DNA from 4 places in the Streptomyces sp. NPDC047971 genome. Region 3 is predicted to be linked to each of the others. Evidence: riboswitches for the same ligand, from Rfam matches in the RefSeq annotation. Region 3 holds a riboswitch; each other region holds the start of a gene.

What was found. A riboswitch is a leader RNA that binds a small molecule or an ion and turns the genes downstream of it on or off. The one in region 3 is predicted to bind cyclic di-AMP.
Region 1: another riboswitch for cyclic di-AMP. It lies ahead of AB0D99_RS05275 (C40 family peptidase); the one in region 3 lies ahead of AB0D99_RS02690 (LysM peptidoglycan-binding domain-containing protein).
Region 2: another riboswitch for cyclic di-AMP. It lies ahead of AB0D99_RS13515 (M23 family metallopeptidase); the one in region 3 lies ahead of AB0D99_RS02690 (LysM peptidoglycan-binding domain-containing protein).
Region 4: another riboswitch for cyclic di-AMP. It lies ahead of AB0D99_RS14755 (M23 family metallopeptidase); the one in region 3 lies ahead of AB0D99_RS02690 (LysM peptidoglycan-binding domain-containing protein).

Annotation. Positions count from the first base shown of each region.
Region 1 is NZ_JBEZNW010000003.1:258,601-262,587, forward strand. It holds gene AB0D99_RS05265 (ATP-dependent Clp protease proteolytic subunit) at 1-167, shown strand, start outside; gene AB0D99_RS05270 (hypothetical protein) at 173-478, shown strand; cyclic di-AMP (ydaO/yuaA leader) riboswitch at 793-990, shown strand; gene AB0D99_RS05275 (C40 family peptidase) at 994-1,470, shown strand; gene AB0D99_RS05280 (LysE family translocator) at 1,606-2,235, opposite strand; gene AB0D99_RS05285 (LysR family transcriptional regulator) at 2,308-3,219, shown strand; gene AB0D99_RS05290 (ATP-binding protein) at 3,284-3,733, opposite strand; gene AB0D99_RS05295 (8-amino-7-oxononanoate synthase) at 3,903-3,987, opposite strand, start outside.
Region 2 is NZ_JBEZNW010000011.1:71,516-75,502, forward strand. It holds gene AB0D99_RS13505 (pitrilysin family protein) at 1-1,155, shown strand, start outside; gene AB0D99_RS13510 (pitrilysin family protein) at 1,152-2,549, shown strand; cyclic di-AMP (ydaO/yuaA leader) riboswitch at 2,753-2,919, shown strand; gene AB0D99_RS13515 (M23 family metallopeptidase) at 2,932-3,714, shown strand; gene AB0D99_RS13520 (GntR family transcriptional regulator) at 3,878-3,987, shown strand, end outside.
Region 3 is NZ_JBEZNW010000002.1:18,410-22,396, reverse strand. It holds gene AB0D99_RS02695 (hypothetical protein) at 1-591, opposite strand, end outside; gene AB0D99_RS02690 (LysM peptidoglycan-binding domain-containing protein) at 766-1,653, opposite strand; cyclic di-AMP (ydaO/yuaA leader) riboswitch at 1,658-1,817, opposite strand; gene AB0D99_RS02685 (phosphocholine-specific phospholipase C) at 2,120-3,987, opposite strand, start outside.
Region 4 is NZ_JBEZNW010000012.1:151,833-155,819, forward strand. It holds gene AB0D99_RS14745 (MFS transporter) at 1-983, shown strand, start outside; gene AB0D99_RS14750 (PP2C family protein-serine/threonine phosphatase) at 1,182-2,315, shown strand; cyclic di-AMP (ydaO/yuaA leader) riboswitch at 2,528-2,675, shown strand; gene AB0D99_RS14755 (M23 family metallopeptidase) at 2,687-3,772, shown strand.

The DNA of each region.
Region 1 (3,987 bases), on a different contig from region 3:
GCGCGATGACGGCCGGGATGCTGGCGACCCACACCGGACGGAGCCGCGAGCGGATCGACGCCGACATCGACCGGACCACGATCCTCGACGCGCCGGCCGCCACCGCGTACGGCCTGGTGGATCACGTGGTCCAGAACCGGGGGTCGTCCGGCCGCGGGGCGAGGTGAGCGCGATGGTCCCCGAGCTGCCGCCACTGCCCGCCCTGACCCGCGCCGAGGGCGAGGTCGTCGACGCCTACCTCGCCGTCGTGGACCTCCTGGGGAGGATCAATCCATCCAGGATCTCGCATACTTATGGAGCGCTACGGGCGGCACAGGCCCTGGTGGGGCGGGCCACCGCGCTGCGCGACGCCCTGACCGTGATGCATGGGCGCGGCGAGGCCGAGGTGCACGCGGAGACGTTGGCCCGCGCGCTGCGGGTGTTGGACGGGGAACGCCGTTCGGAGCGGGTCACCGTGCCCGGGACACGCGCGAGTTGACATTTCCGCGTGTCGTGTCGAGGTCCACTCGGCCCAGCACGGCCACGGAAAGCCTCCCTCGTTCGGCGTAGTCGATGAATCGACATATGTGCGGGGTGAGTTGCGCAACAGGTGTACGCATCTGGCTGAATCGGGCGTTTCTCCCCTGGTGCGGGGCTCGTCAGCCCCATCTCAGAAGATCACGAAACATGTCTGTCCACCCGAATGGATCAGTCGTGAGGAGCCTCACATAGCGTCGTTTCAACTCGGATTTCGCCCTGAAAGTGAGTCAAGATCCCTCACGACGACAAGCCCCCGCCACCACGGCGGGGCGGTCCGGGCGGACGCCGAGTCCTGCCGCCGTCCCGGATGTCTGGTCGACAGGAGTGGATCGGCAGGAGTGGAGGACCCGAGCAGTACGGGACGACCGCGCATGGGGGTCGTGCCTCGGGGTGAAGCCGCAGCCGCGGCCGGGCAACTTCGCCAGCCCGAACCCGACAGGTCATCCTTCACAGGCGGCTGACGAAGGGTTGCGCATGACTGCGCAGATTCATGTCCCGTCCCTGCTGTCCCGGGCCGGAGCCGTCTCGGCTCTCACCCTCGCCGCCGTCGGCGGCACCATGCTGGCGCCGGGCGCCACCCCCGAGGCCCAGGCCGCGACCGCGCACGCCGGCAAGGCGCTGAGCATCGCGGCGGCCAAGAAGGGATCGCCCTACCGGTACGGAGCGTCGGGACCGAGCCGGTTCGACTGCTCGGGGCTCACGCTCTACTCGTACAAGAAGGCGGGCAAGTCCCTGCCCCGTACCGCGCAGCAGCAGTACAACAAGACCCGGCACATCTCCGCCTCCAGCCGGCAGAAGGGTGACCTGGTCTTCTTCCACTCGGGTGGACGGGTGTACCACGTGGGCATCTACGCCGGTAACAACAAGATCTGGCACTCGCCCAAGAAGGGCTCCTGGGTGAAGCTCGACAGGATCTGGTCGGCCAAGATCTCCTACGGCCGGGTCCGATGAGCGGGTGACCGGCGGATCCGCACCGGCCGGAGCCCCTCCGGCCGGAGCCCCGACGGCCTGCCTCCTCGCCGGCTGAACGACGGCCTCACGGGGGGGGTGCGGTGGCGCCGCCGCACCCTCACCCGCGCACCCGCCTCAGTTCCCCGCGAGGGGAGCCGACAACAGGGTCAGCCCCAGGGCGGCCAGCGCGCCGCCCGTCACCCCCTGCACGGTCCTGGCCGTCCGCGGACGGCGCAGCCAGTGACCGAGGCGGTCCACCAGGACGGCCACCAGGGGGAACCACAGCAGAGCGAGCAGCACCACGACGGACGCCAGCAACAGTGTGCGGGGCACGACCGCGACACCGTCCGGCACGAACTGCGGCAGCAGACTCAGAAAGAGCACGGGCGCCTTCGGGTTCAGCACATTGGCGAGGAACCCCTGGCGCAGCGCGCGGCCGACCCGCGCCTCCCCCGCGGTGGCGGGCGAGGCCTCCCCCGTCGCCCGCAGCGCGCCGCGGAGGGCCTGTACGCCGAGGTGGAGGACGTACACGCCACCGGCGATCTGGAGGGCGCGGTAGAGCGCCGGCACCGCGATCAGCACGGCCGCCAGGCCTGCCACCGCGAGGGCGGTGTGCACCAGGAGCCCGCCGGCCACCCCGACCGCACTGGCCACCCCGGCCCGCCGAGAGGCGAGCGCGCTGCGTACGACGACCGTGAAGTCGGCTCCCGGCATGGCCACCATGCCCGCCGCGACCCCGATGAAGGCGATCAGCTGTCCGTCCATGACCCCAGCGTGCCCGCCGCAAGCCTTTAGTGTGTAGACACGATCTTCTGGGTCTGGCCAAAGGAATCCTTTATGCAGGATCTGGTGCGGCTCGCGGCACTGGTGGCGGTCGCCGAGGACGGCTCGATCACCCGGGCCGCCGCCCGGCTCGGGTACACCCCGCCCGCGCTCTCCCAGCAGCTCGCCAAACTGGAGCGGGAGGCCGGCGCCGCGCTGCTCGTCCGGCACCACCGGGGCGCGCGGCTGACGCCCGCCGGTGAACTGCTCGTCAGCCGAGCGCGCCGTGTCCTGGACGAGATGGAGCGGGCGCGCCACGAGCTGGCGCAGCTCAGCGGACTCTCCGGCGGCCGGCTCCGGGTCGGCACCTTCACCACCGTCGGGATCCATCTGCTCCCACCGGTGCTGAGCGCGTTCCGCCGGGCTCATCCGGACGTGGAGCTGACGGTGGCCGAATACGAGCCGCCGGGCGGGGTGGCGGCGGTGGCCGAGGGCGAGGTCGATCTGGCGATCACCCACGTCTACGAGCCCGCCGAGCCCGCGCCGCCGCCGCCCGGGGTCGCGTTGGAGCCCCTGCTGGTGGAGGAGTTGGTCCTGGTCACGGCGCCGGGCCATGTGCTGGCGGAAGGCTCCGGCCGGCTGCCGATCGCGGAGCTCGCCGGCCAGCCGTTGATCAGCAGCGCGCCGGACCATCCGTCGAGGCGAGGAGTGGAGGGCGCGCTGGCCCGGGCCGGCGTGAGCCCGTCGGTCGTGTGCCGGACGCCGGGGTACGCCCTGGTGTGCGCGCTGGTCAGCGCGGGGCTCGGGGTGGCGGTGGTGCCGGAGATGGTCGCCATGATGGCGGCGTCTCCCCTGGGCGTGCGGGCGTTGGAGCCGACGTCGTTCCGTCGGACGATCTCGGTGGCGCACCGCGGCGAGGAGTCGGGGCCGGCGGCCCGGTCGCTCCGGGCGCTGCTGCGGAGCGGCTTCGCCCGTGCGGCCCCGTGAACGCCGGCCGTCGCGGGGCCGGCGGGCGGCGCTACGTTCCGGACACGATCTTCTGCGACACGCTCTAGGTCAGGACCGCGGGGGTCCGGTTCGCTGAGGGGGTCCAGGGGAGGTTGATCCAGACGGTCTTGCCGCCCTCCCTGGTCGGGGTGACCGAGAGCCGGCCGCCCGCCTCCTTGGCCAGGAAGCGGATGATGACCATCCCCCGGCCGTTGTCCTGCTGCACCGCCGCCGGGAGTCGCTGGGGCCACCGCGGATGGCTGTCGGTGACGCCGATGTGCAGCTGCTCCTCGCGCTCCAGCCGGACGTCGACGGTGAAGGTGGGCGACTGCCCGAAGGTGTGCTGGACGGCGTTGGTGGCCAGCTCGGAGACGATCAGCCGGATCGCGTCGGCGGCGTCGCACGCCTCGGCGAGCCCCCAGCCGGTCAGGATGTCGGCGACGTATCTGCGGGCGGCGGAGACCGAGGCGGGATCGCTCGGCAGAGTGACGGTTGCTTCCTGGTGGTCTGCCATGGCGACGCTGTCCCTTTCCCACCGGGCCCGGCCCGGATTGCGCTAGGCGTCAGAGTGCCACCGATCGCCCCGCCCCGTACGGCGATCCACCAAGATCTGTGCATATGTGTCGCTCGAAGCGGTGAACTCTGCTACGGCAGACCGTATTTGGACCGGCGAACTGCTGCGGTCAGTGGACCGCGGGCGCCGTGCGCACGATCGTCTCCACCGCCCGGTCGATCTGCGCGTCCGTCAGATCCGCGCGGGCCGTCAGG
Region 2 (3,987 bases), on a different contig from region 3:
GAGCACCTGATGTTCCAGGGCTCGAAGCAGGTCCAGGGCAACGGCCACTTCGAGCTGGTGCAGGGCGCCGGCGGCTCGCTCAACGGCACGACGAGCTTCGAGCGCACCAACTACTTCGAGACCATGCCCACCCACCAGCTGGAGCTGGCGCTCTGGCTGGAGGCGGACCGCATGGGCTCGCTGCTCGCCGCACTGGACGACGAGTCCATGGAGAACCAGCGGGACGTCGTCAAGAACGAGCGCCGCCAGCGGTACGACAACGTGCCCTACGGCACGGCCTTCGAGAGGCTCACCGCCCTCGCGTACCCCGAGGGCCACCCGTACCACCACACGCCGATCGGCTCCATGGCCGACCTGGACGCGGCCACCCTCGAGGACGCGCGGGCCTTCTTCCGCACGTACTACGCGCCGAACAACGCGGTGCTCTCGGTCGTCGGCGACATCGATCCGGCGCAGACCCTGGCCTGGATCGAGAAGTACTTCGGGTCGATCCCCTCGCACGACGGCAAGCTGCCGCCGCGCGACGGCACCCTGCCGGACACGATCGGCGAGCAGCTGCGCGAGGTCGTCGAGGAGGAGGTCCCGGCCCGCGCCCTGATGGCCGCCTACCGGCTCCCGCACGACGGCACGCGCGAGTGCGACGCCGCCGACCTGGCCCTGACCGTCCTCGGCGGCGGCGAGTCCTCGCGGCTCCACAACCGCCTGGTCCGCCGCGACCGCACGGCGGTGGCGGCCGGGTTCGGCCTGCTGCGGCTGGCCGGCGCACCGTCCCTGGGCTGGCTGGACGTCAAGACGTCCGGCGGCGTCGAGGTGCCCCGGATCGAGGCCGCCGTCGACGAGGAGCTGGCCAGGTTCGCCGCCGAGGGCCCGACGCCCGAGGAGATGGAGCGCGCCCAGGCCCAGTTGGAGCGCGAGTGGCTCGACCGGCTCGGCACGGTCGCGGGCCGGGCCGACGAACTGTGCCGCTTCGCGGTCCTGTTCGGCGACCCGCAGCTCGCCCTCACGGCCGTGCACCGGGTTCTGGACGTCACCGCGGAGGAGGTGCGGGCGGTGGCCGCGGCCCGGCTGCGCCCCGACAACCGCGCGGTGCTCGTCTACGAGCCCACCGGTACCGAACAGAGCGACGGCGACGAGGAAGAGGGAGCGGACCAGTGACCGACGCTGCCGCGTCTTTGACGAGCATGACGTTCCACCCGCAGCCGGAGGCGGGCACGGCGAAGCCCTGGGCCTTCCCCGCCCCGGACCGCGGAGCGCTGGACAACGGCCTGACGGTGCTGCGCTGCCACCGCCCCGGCCAGCAGGTGGTGGCCGTCGAGATCTTCCTCGACGCCCCCCTCGACGCCGAGCCCGAGGGCTTGGACGGCGTGGCCACGATCATGGCCCGTGCCCTGTCCGAGGGCACGGACAAGCACTCGGCCGAGGAGTTCGCCGCCGAGCTGGAGCGCTGCGGCGCCACGCTCGACGCGCACGCCGACCACCCGGGCGTACGGGTCTCCCTGGAGGTCCCCGTCTCCCGGCTGCCCAAGGCGCTCGGTCTGCTCTCCGAGGCCCTGATCGCGCCCGCCTTCCTCGACAGCGAGGTCGAGCGCCTGGTGCGCAACCGGCTCGACGAGATCCCGCACGAGACCGCCAACCCGGCGCGCCGGGCGGCCAAGCAGCTCTCCAAGGAGCTGTTCCCGGCCACCTCGCGCATGTCGCGGCCGCGCCAGGGGACCGAGGAGACCGTGGAGGCGATCGACGCCACGGCCGTCCGCGCCTTCTTCGAAGCGCACATCCGGCCCTCCGCGGCCACGGCCGTCGTCGTCGGGGACCTGACCGACGTGGACCTGGACAAGGTCCTCGCCGAGTCGCTGGGCGCGTGGACGGGGGACGCGGCGGAGTCGCGGCCGGTCCCGCCGATCACGGCCGACGACACCGGCCGCGTGGTCATCGTGGACCGGCCGGGCGCCGTGCAGACCCAGCTGCTCATCGGCCGTGTCGGTGCCGACCGGCACGACCGCGTCTGGCCGGCCCAGGTCCTCGGCACGTACTGCCTCGGTGGCACCCTCACCTCCCGCCTGGACCGCGTCCTGCGTGAGGAGAAGGGCTACACCTACGGCGTCCGCGCCTTCGGCCAGGTGCTGCGCTCCGACGGCCAGGGCCACGGCGCCTCGATGCTGGCCATCAGCGGTTCCGTCGACACCCCCAACACCGGCCCGGCACTTGACGACCTGTGGAAGGTGCTGCGCACCCTCGCCGCCGAGGGTCTGACGGACGCCGAGCGGGACGTGGCCGTGCAGAACCTGGTGGGTGTGGCGCCGCTCAAGTACGAGACGGCCGCCTCCGTCGCCGCGACGCTCGCCGACCAGGTGGAGCAGCACCTTCCGGACGATTTCCAGGCGCAGTTGTACGCGCGCCTCGCCGAGACCGGCACGGTGGAGGCGACCGCGGCGGTCGTGAACGCCTTCCCGGTCGACCGTCTGGTCACCGTGCTCGTCGGTGACGCGGCGCAGATCGAGGAGCCGGTACGCGCGCTCGGAATCGGTGAAGTGACCGTGGTCACCGGCTGATCGAGGCGCCCACGCACCACTCCGAGGACCCCGTCATCCTGGTATGGCGGGGTCCTCCCCTTTGTCCGCATTGCGGGAGAGGGGGGTCGTATGCCCTGTGGCATGTCTTACAAACGAGCGTGTCTGTTTGGTGATTGAAAGACGATCCGCTTAGCGTCGGTCCGGCTGTTCGCCAGTTGAACCCGCCGCGAGCCCGTGGCATCGGACAGTCATCGCCGAGTCCCCGTCAGGCGCGAGCCTGGGGAGCCGGGGACCCACACGAAGTCCCTGGGGTGAATCGGACGCCTTCGCACCCGTGCGGAGGGGCCCGTAGGAGACCTTCCTGCTCCGAACCCGTCAGCTAACCCGGTAGGCGAGAAGGAAGGAAAGGATCAGCCACTACATGGCGTTCACCCGTGCCACCGGGAAGCATCGTGGTCCGAGCCGTCTGGCGCGCCGTGGCGCGGGCATCGCCGGCATCGCGACCATCGCCACCACCGGCGTCATCGGAACCCTCGCTTCCCCGGCACTCGCCGCCGACCCGGACGCCCCCTCGCCGGAGGACACCGGACTGACCCAGATCGTCGCGGCGGACTCCCTCGCCGTCACGATCGACGCCCAGGCCGCCGCCCAGGAGCGCGAGGCCGCCGAGGCCGTCGAACGGGCCAAGGCCGAGGCGAAGCGCAAGGCGGAGGCGAAGCGCAAGGCCGAGGCCCGCGCCAAGGAGATCCGCGAGGCCAAGGAGCGCGCCGCCCGCGAGGCGGAGCGCAAGCGCCTGAACTCCTTCCAGCTCCCCGTGGCCGGTTCGTACGTGACCACCAGCTACCAGGCCGGTGGCGCGCTCTGGTCCTCCGGCAGCCACTCCGGCGTCGACTTCCGCGCCGCCTCCGGCAGCCGGGTCGTCTCCGTCGGCTCCGGCACCGTCGTCGAGGCCGGCTGGGGCGGCGCGTACGGCAACAACATCGTCATCCGGATGAACGACGGCACGTACACCCAGTACGGTCACCTGTCGGCCATCAGTGTCTCGGTCGGTCAGGCCGTCACGCCGGGCCAGCAGATAGGTCTCTCGGGTTCCACCGGCAACTCGACCGGCCCGCACCTCCACTTCGAGGCGCGCACCACCGCCGAGTACGGCTCCGACATCAACCCGGTCGCGTACCTGCGCGCCCGCGGCGTGAACGTCTGACGCAGTCCGCGAAACAGCGTCAGAAAAGCCCCGGCTCGTCCTGAGCCGGGGCTTTTCGCTGGCCAAAAGATATCCATGTTCCCGGATCTCCTTCGGAAATTCCGCCCGGCTGCAATAGAGTCGCCGACGAACCGTTTCGCGCGGATGAAGGCGGAGGTCGAAGATGCGCGTTCCCGCGCACTCGGTATGCACGGCGATTCGGGACGACATCGTCTCCGGGGTCCTCGCATGCGGCAGCCGGCTGACCGAGGAGCAGCTGGCCCGCCGGTACGG
Region 3 (3,987 bases):
ACCGGTGATCCGGGTCACGACCGTGCCGGGCCCCGCGTCCGGCGGCAGCGCGAGGACCCGCGTGACCGTCCCTCCCCGCCACACCTTCGGCGCGCCGTCGCTGTCGACGGCCGCGATCCGCCCGGCGTCGTCGACATCCACGTCGACCGAGCCCCGCGCCACCCCCTGGGCGAACAGCCGCACCGACTCGGCTCCGGGACGGAAGCTGAACAGGGCGGTCGAACCGTCGGAGCGGCGGCTCACCCATCCGGCCATCAGTCCGTGCCGGTTGACGGCCCGCACCACGCCCTCGTCGTAGCCCTCGGGCAGGGGCACCTTGTGGAGCCGCTCGCCCCTCCAGTACACCGGCAGGCCGCCGCTCGCGCCCACGGCCAGGCCCCGCGGGCCGAGATCGTGCACGCCCTCGGAGGAGAAGCCGGCACGGGTGTCCGGCGGGAGCGAAGGCAGGACGGTCGGGCCGGACGCGCACCGCGCGGCCCCGGACGTGCTGTCGGAGGCGGCGCCGGGCGTCTGCGCCGCGGCCGGACCGGCAGCGGTGAGCAGTCCGGCAAGACCGGCCGCGGCCGCGGACACGGCAAGCGTTCTCTTCATGCGTCGTTCCCCCCTGGGACGGGATCCGCGCCCCCCGGCGTGGATCATCAGTCGCCCATGGTGCCCGCCATGAACGCGACATGGGTGCGGAATGCCCCACACCGGTTGACGGGAACGCCGAAGCCCCGGCCCGTGAGGGGCCGGGGCATGGCGTCGACGCGCTGCGAGGGTCGGTCAGTAGGCCCCGTTGACGTTGTCGATGGAGCCGTAGCGGTCCGCGGCGTAGTTGCAGGCCGCGGTGATGTTGGCGACCGGGTCGAAGAGGTCCATCGACGTGCCCGGCACGTGGTACGCGAGGAAGGTCGGCTCGATGACCTGGAGGAGACCCTTGGACGGGGTGCCCTTGACGGCGTTGGAGTCCCAGAGGTTGATGGCCTGCGGGTTGCCCGAGGACTCGCGCATGATGTTGCGGTGGATGCCCTCGTACGTGCCGGGGATGCCGTAGCGCGCCATGACGTCCAGCGACTCGCGGATCCAGCCGTCGAGGTTGTCGGCGTAGGCCTTCGCCGGGGCTGCCTTGGGGGCCGCGGCGGCGGCCTTCCCCGAAGCCGCGGCGGCGGGCTTCGCGGGGGCGGCCTTGGCGGGAGCGGCGCTCCGCTGCTGCGAGCGGTCGGCCCGGTCGGCGTCCGAACGGGCCGAGGACTTCGACTGCTTGGGCTGCTTCGGAGCGGTGGCGGAATTCCCGCTGAGCGTGAGTTCGAGACCGGGGTGGATAAGTGACGGGTTGTCACCCACGGCGCTGCGGTTCGCGCGGTACAGGGCCTTCCATCCACCCTGGACGTCCTGCTCGTGCGCGATCACCGAAAGGGAGTCGCCGGGGACGACCTTATAGGTCTTGGCAGCAGAATTCTGGGCGGCCGGAATTGATTCCGCGATCTTTACCGGGGCGCTGAAGACGGTCTTCTCGACGGGGGTGGCCGCGGGGGCCGCCTGGGGCGCCGCGTGGGCCGTGGCCGTGGCGACCAGGGGCAGGGCCAGTGCGGCGCCGCCCGTGCTCGCGAGGGCGATACCGCGGGTCAGGGGACGTCGCTTGGGGCGCCGGTGCTTACCGTGTGCGGGCATGATGCATTCCTCTCCGGCGCCTGCGGGGTGAGCTGTCGGGTTCGGGCTGGAGATGCCCGGCCGCACACGTGCGACTTCACCCCGAGCCGCTCCGGAGAATCCGGACCGGCGAATAGTGGGTCCCCCGCTCCTGCCTTCGGGTGAATGATCGGTCTTTTCGGACGGTGGCAGGATTAGGCGATCCGTCCGGGTCGAGGTGACCGTAGGCGAGAAATGTCGACAGAAACAAGACGTCTTGTCCGTGGGTAATTCGAGAGAGGGTTCAGCGCCGCGTCCGCCGCGCTGAACTTCCTTGAGGGGTAAGGGGACGGAAGGTGCGAGAAGATCGCTGAAGGCCCTTTGCGTGATTCATCTCACCAGGAGTGTCAAATCGGTCATTACGGCTAATTCAGGTGAGTTGAGAAAAGGGGCACAAGGGTTAATAAAGACCCTTGTGCCCCTTTTGGGTGGAGAGTGTGGCTGTGTGTCAGCCCGTGACGCTCGCCGCGCCGGTCTCGATGTGGCCCGTGTAGCGGCGCGACCAGGTCCCGTCGACGTCGGCGAGGATCGTGAAGTCGTACCAGCCGTTGTGGTACGCCACGGCGTTGAAGTAGTCCTCCCGGGAGGAGTTCGCGGCCACCGTGTACGTCCACGGCCCGTCGGAGCGGTAGGCATTCGAGCGGATCGTGAAGGTCACCGGCCCGGCGGAGGCGTTGGTCATCGTGAAGTAGATCGCCGTCCTGCCGGTGCCCGGTTCGGTCGCGAACCGCGCCGCGACCTCGACGGCCCTGCCCGGCTTCGAGGCGTCGCCGATGAACCGGCGCAGGAAGCGGTTCGGGCCCATCATCGAGATGTCGTACTTGCCGGATCCCGACCCGAGCCCGATGTTGAAGTAGTCCGTCGACGTCGTGCCCGCGTCGACGGTGTACTGCCAGGCCGCCGTGTCCCGGTGCTGGTGCGGATGGATCGTGAAGTGCGCGGCGCGCTTCGCCTGGGCGCCCTGGTTGGTCATCGAGAACCAGGCCAGGATCTTGCCGGCGGCACCGAACTCGAACCGGTCGAGGTTGCCGTTCACCTGGTAGGGCAGGGCGCGCGCCGGGCGGGTGCCGGCCTCCTGGGCGGGCAGGGCGTTGTCCTGCGGGACCGGGTTGGGCAGCGGGGCACAGGTCGACTGTCCGATCACCTCGGCGGTGGACGGGAGCCCCGAGGGAACGCCGAAGACGGGGTGCGCGAAGTCGAAGACCCCGGTGAGGTCACCGGTGACCCTGCGCCGCCACGCGCTGATGTTCGGGCACGCGGCGGGAGTGCCGAGGGCGGCCGTCCAGGTCTCCATGAACCGCAGGACGGAGGTGTGGTCGAAGACCTCGGAACTGACCCAACCGCCGCGGGTCCACGGGGACATGACGAGCATGGGAACCCGGAACCCGAGCCCGATCGGGACGCCGTCGAGGTACTCGCCCGGGGTCCCGGGCGGTGCGACCGGCGGCGGGACGTGGTCGAAGAAGCCGTCGTTCTCGTCGTAGTTGAGGAAGAGGACCGTCCCGTCGAACACCTCGGGGTTCGCGGCCAGCGCCCGGTAGACGAGGTCCACGAAGTGCGCGCCGTCGCCGGGCGGGGCGTACGGATGCTCGGAGAACGCCTCGTTGGCCACGACCCAGGAGACCTGGGGGAGCGTCCCGGCGACGACGTCGGCGCGGATCGCGGCGGCGATGTCGTCCGGGGTCGATCCGGTGACCTTGGGGACCGAGCCCATGCCGCGGTCGTACAGCGGGTCGCCGGGGCGCGCGTCGGTGAACCTCTTGAAGTACGCGAGACCGTTGTCGCCGTAGTTGTCCTGCGCGTTCTGGTAGACCTTCCAGCTCACCCCGGCGCGCTGGAGCGCCTCGGCGTAGGTCTCCCAGGTGAGCCCGGACTCGTCCCCGCCGTCCTTGCTGGAGGCGTCGATCCTTCCGCTCCACAGGAAGGTGCGGTTCGGGCCCGTGGCGCTGAGCGCCGAGCAGAAGTACGCGTCGCAGATCGTGTAGTTGTCGGCGAGGGCGTAGTGGAAGGGGATGTCGCCGCGGTCGAGATAGCCGAGGGTGCGGGTGTTGCCGACACCGGTCACCCAGTTGTCCATGCGGCCCTTGTTCCACGCCGCGTGCTGGGAGGTCCAGCTGTGCGGCAGGTCGCCGTTGCACTGGGCCAGCGTCTCGCCGTCGACGCCGCCGGCGGGCGGGGTGGAGCTCAGCTTCCACGGGTACTGACGGCCACCCCAGTTGGGCTGGTTGAAGGTGCCCCAGCCGCCCGGGATGTTGCCCGCGGCCCTGTCGCCGAAGCCGCGGACGCCGCGGAGCCTGCCGAAGTAGTGGTCGAAGC
Region 4 (3,987 bases), on a different contig from region 3:
TCGCCGACCGGCTCGGCTTCAAGCCGCTGATCGTCGCGGGCTGCGCGCTGCGGACGGCGGGGTTCGGGGCGCTCGCCTTCGCCCAGTCGCTTCCGGTGCTGGTCGCCGCCTCGGTGGCGACGGGCCTCGCGGGGGCGCTGTTCAACCCGGCCGTGCGGGCGTACCTCGCGGCGGAGGCGGGGGAGCGGCGCGTGGAGGCGTTCGCGCTCTTCCACACCTACTACCAGGCGGGGATCCTGCTCGGACCGCTGGTGGGGGTGGCGTTGACGGGGGTGTCGTTCCGGCTGACGTGCGTGGTGGCGGCGGTGCTGTTCGCCGTTCTGACGCTGGTGCAGCTGCGGCACCTTCCGGTCAAGGGGAAGCCGGCGGAGGCGGTCGAGGAGCGGGGCCAGTTCCGTACGGTGCTGACCAACCGCACCTTCTGGCTCTTCTCGCTGGCGATGACCGGCTCGTACGTCCTGTCCTTCCAGGTCTATCTGGCGCTGCCGCTCGCGGCGGACGGCACGGCGGCGACGACCGCGCTCTTCGTGGTCTCCGCGCTCGTGGCGCTGGCCGGCCAGCTGCGGATCACGGCCTGGTGCCGGCGCCGGCTGACCCGCGAGCGGTGTCTGGTCCTCGGCCTGGTGCTGATGGGCGCGGCCTTCCTGCCGCCGGTGCTCGTGCCCGGGCTCGGCGGACTGCTGCTGTGCGCGGCGGCCCTGGCGGTCGCGAACGCGGTGCTCTACCCGTACGAGATGGACACGGTCGTCGCCCTCTCGGGCGGCCGGTGGGTGGCCACGCACTACGGGCTCTACAACACCGTCTGCGGGGTCGGGATCACCCTGGGGAACCTGGGAACGGGCGCGCTGCTCGATGTGACGGGGTGGTCGGCGACGCCGTGGCTGGTGCTGTGCGGGGTGGGCCTGTCGTGCGCGGGCGCGGTGGGGGCGCTGGGGCGCGGGGGGCGGCTGAGCGCGGACGCGGCCCCGGAGGCACGGGGGTAAGGGGCGGGGGCGCGCGGAGGTGAGGGGCGGGGGCTTGGGAGTGCCCGGCTCGGCGGGTGTCACCCACTCGGCCGAGCGGGGGTCGCCGCACGGCGCGGCTCCCGCCACCCTGGGGAGGGCGCGGTACGGTCCGTCGCCGTGTACGGACCGGGCAGGAGAGCACAGGTGGGGCAGGGGCAGCGAGGTGCCGGCGGCGAGATGGACGTGCGTCCGGGGCCCCGAGCCGAGCGGGCCCGACGGTTCATCCGAGCCCTGCCCCCGCTCGTCATCCTGGGCGGCGTCGTCTTCGACCTCTCCACCCCGCCCGCGTACACGGCCGCCCCGATGTTCTCGGCCGCTCCGCTCATCGCGGCGCCGTTCTTCTCGATGCTGACGACCCTGCTCACCGGTATCGCGGCGATCCTCGCCGGCGTCGGTCTGCACCTCTACAACGACACCGCAGCCGAAATCCCCTCCCTCACCGAGACGTTCACCACCGCCACCGTCGCCGCCCTCGCCCTGCTCATCAACCGCGTCGTGGTGCGCAGCGGCGAGCGGCTGGCCTCGGCCCGGGTGATCGCGGCGGCCGCCCAGAAGGCGGTCCTGCCGACGCCGGCCGAGCGGATCGGCGGTCTCCAGGTGGCGGCTCGCTACGAGGCAGCACAGGCGGACGCGTTCATCGGCGGCGACCTGTTCGCCGTCCAGGACACGCCGTACGGGGTGCGGCTCGTCGTCGGAGACGTGCGGGGAAAGGGGCTGGACGCGGTGGAGGCGGTCGCCATCGTGATCGGCGCCTTCCGGGAGGCGGCCGAGCAGGAGGCGACCCTGGAGGGCGTGGCCCAGCGGCTGGAGCGGGCGTTGGCCCGGGAGGGCATGCGCCGCTCCAGCCTCGACGCCTTCGAGGGGTTCACCACGGCCGTCCTGGCCGAGATCCCGCGGGTCGACGGACGGGTGCGGGTGCTGAACCGCGGCCACCCCGAGCCGCTGCTGCTCCACGCGGACGGGGCCCTGGAGCTGCTGGCGCCGAGCGAGCCCGCGCTGCCGCTCGGCATGGGCGAACTGGCCGCGTGGCCCGACCGCGCGGAGGAGAACGCCTACCCGCCGGGCGCGACGCTGCTCTTCTACACCGACGGGCTCTCCGAGGCGCGCGACTCCGCGGGCGTCTTCTACGATCCGGCCGAGCGGCTCTCGGGGCGGATCTTCCCGGGGCCCGAGGAGCTCCTGGACGCCCTGGTCGACGACGTCCGCCGGTACACGGGCGGGGGCTCCACGGACGACATGGCGCTGCTCGCGGTGAGCCGTCCGGCGACGGGGCAGCCGGAGCGGCGGCGGACGATGCCGGTGGTGCCGTGACCATGCGTAGTGGAGAGGTACCGCTGAGATAACAAGTGACACACCGTCAGTTCTTTTCCCTCCGTACAGGGGTTTACTGAAGCGTGGTCAAATCGGTCTGTACCGCCTTAATCTCGTGAACGATCAAGAGGAACGGCTTGGAATCCCACCGTCCTGTCTATTAACGTTCGATAACGCAGCGCGGTCGTCCCAGCCGTCGCAAGAGACGGCACCGTGCGCGTGCGCCGAATCCTGAAAGGGAACCGGGGAACCACCACTTGGGGTGAATCGGGCACCGTCGCACCCGTGCGACACCGCCCGTAGGAGACCTTCCTGCTCCGAACCCGTCAGCTAACCCGGTAGGCGAGAAGGAAGGAAAGGAGTACGCCTCCGTGGCGTCCAACACCCCTGCGCCCGAAGACACCTTCGACGGGTTCCAAGCGTTCGGTGCTCCGGGCGCCGCCGGTTCGGACGACGCCACGGCGTGGGGGGAGTGGAACCCCACCGAGGACTCCCTTCGCCAGCAGGCCCGCTCCGGTGGCCGCCACCGTGTCGTGAAGCAGCGCTCGGCCTTCGCCCGCTCCTCCACCGTCCTCGGCGTCGGTGTCATCGCGGCGGTCGGCGCCGGTGGCATGGCCACCGCCAAGGACAAGCCCCCGGTCTCCATCTCGCTCCCGGACCTGAACCTCCCGGACGCCTCCGAACTGCCGGGCGTCGGCGAGCTCATCTCCGACGAGGACGGCGCGGGTTCCGGGACGAACAACCCGCAGCCGCTCACCGCCACCCTCGCCCTCCCGGCCGACGACGCCGCGAAGATCGATGGCGGCTCCGCCGCCGAGTCCACCGCCGACGCCGGCGAGGCACTGCGCGCCCGCATCCTCCAGCAGGCCGAGCAGCAGCAGGCGTCCGCCGACGCGGCCGAGAAGGCCGAGGCGGAGAAGCAGGCGGCCGAGAAGGCCGCGGCCGAGGCGGCGGCGAAGGCCGACGCGGCCGAGAAGGCCGCCGCGGAGGCGAAGAAGAAGGCCGAGGCCGAGGCCGCGGCGAAGGCCGAGGCGGAGCGCCTGGCCAAGCTCGCCGCCAGCTACTCGCTCCCCACCTCCTCGTACACCCTCACCTCCACGTACGGCCAGTCCGGCTCCATGTGGTCCTCCGGCTACCACACCGGCCTCGACTTCGCCGCGCCCACCGGCACCCCGGTCAAGGCGGTCCACGGCGGCACCATCAAGTCCGCGGGCTGGTCCGGCTCGTACGGCTACCGGATCGTCCTGGAGCTGGAGGACGGCACGGAGGTCTGGTACGCGCACCTGTCCTCGATGACGGTGAGCGTCGGCCAGTCCGTGGGCACCGGCGAGACGATCGGCCGCGTCGGCGCGACCGGCAACGTGACCGGCCCGCACCTGCACCTGGAGGTCCACACCGCGGGCGGCGACGGCATCGACCCGGCGGCCTGGCTTCGGGACAAGGGCCTGTCGGTCTGACCCCACCGGGCGGACGAGGCCACTGAGCCTTTCGACGCGCCCCGGCGCGCTCCTCGCCCGGGGCGCGTCTTCGCGTACGGCCTTCCCGCGCTCCTCGCGCGGGGCGCGTCCCTCGCGCACGGCCCCACGACTCCGGCAGTCCTGGCGGCACCCCCCCGACGTCAGGGCTGCCGGAACACCCCTTCACCCCCGACCCCGTCGGGACCGGCCGCACC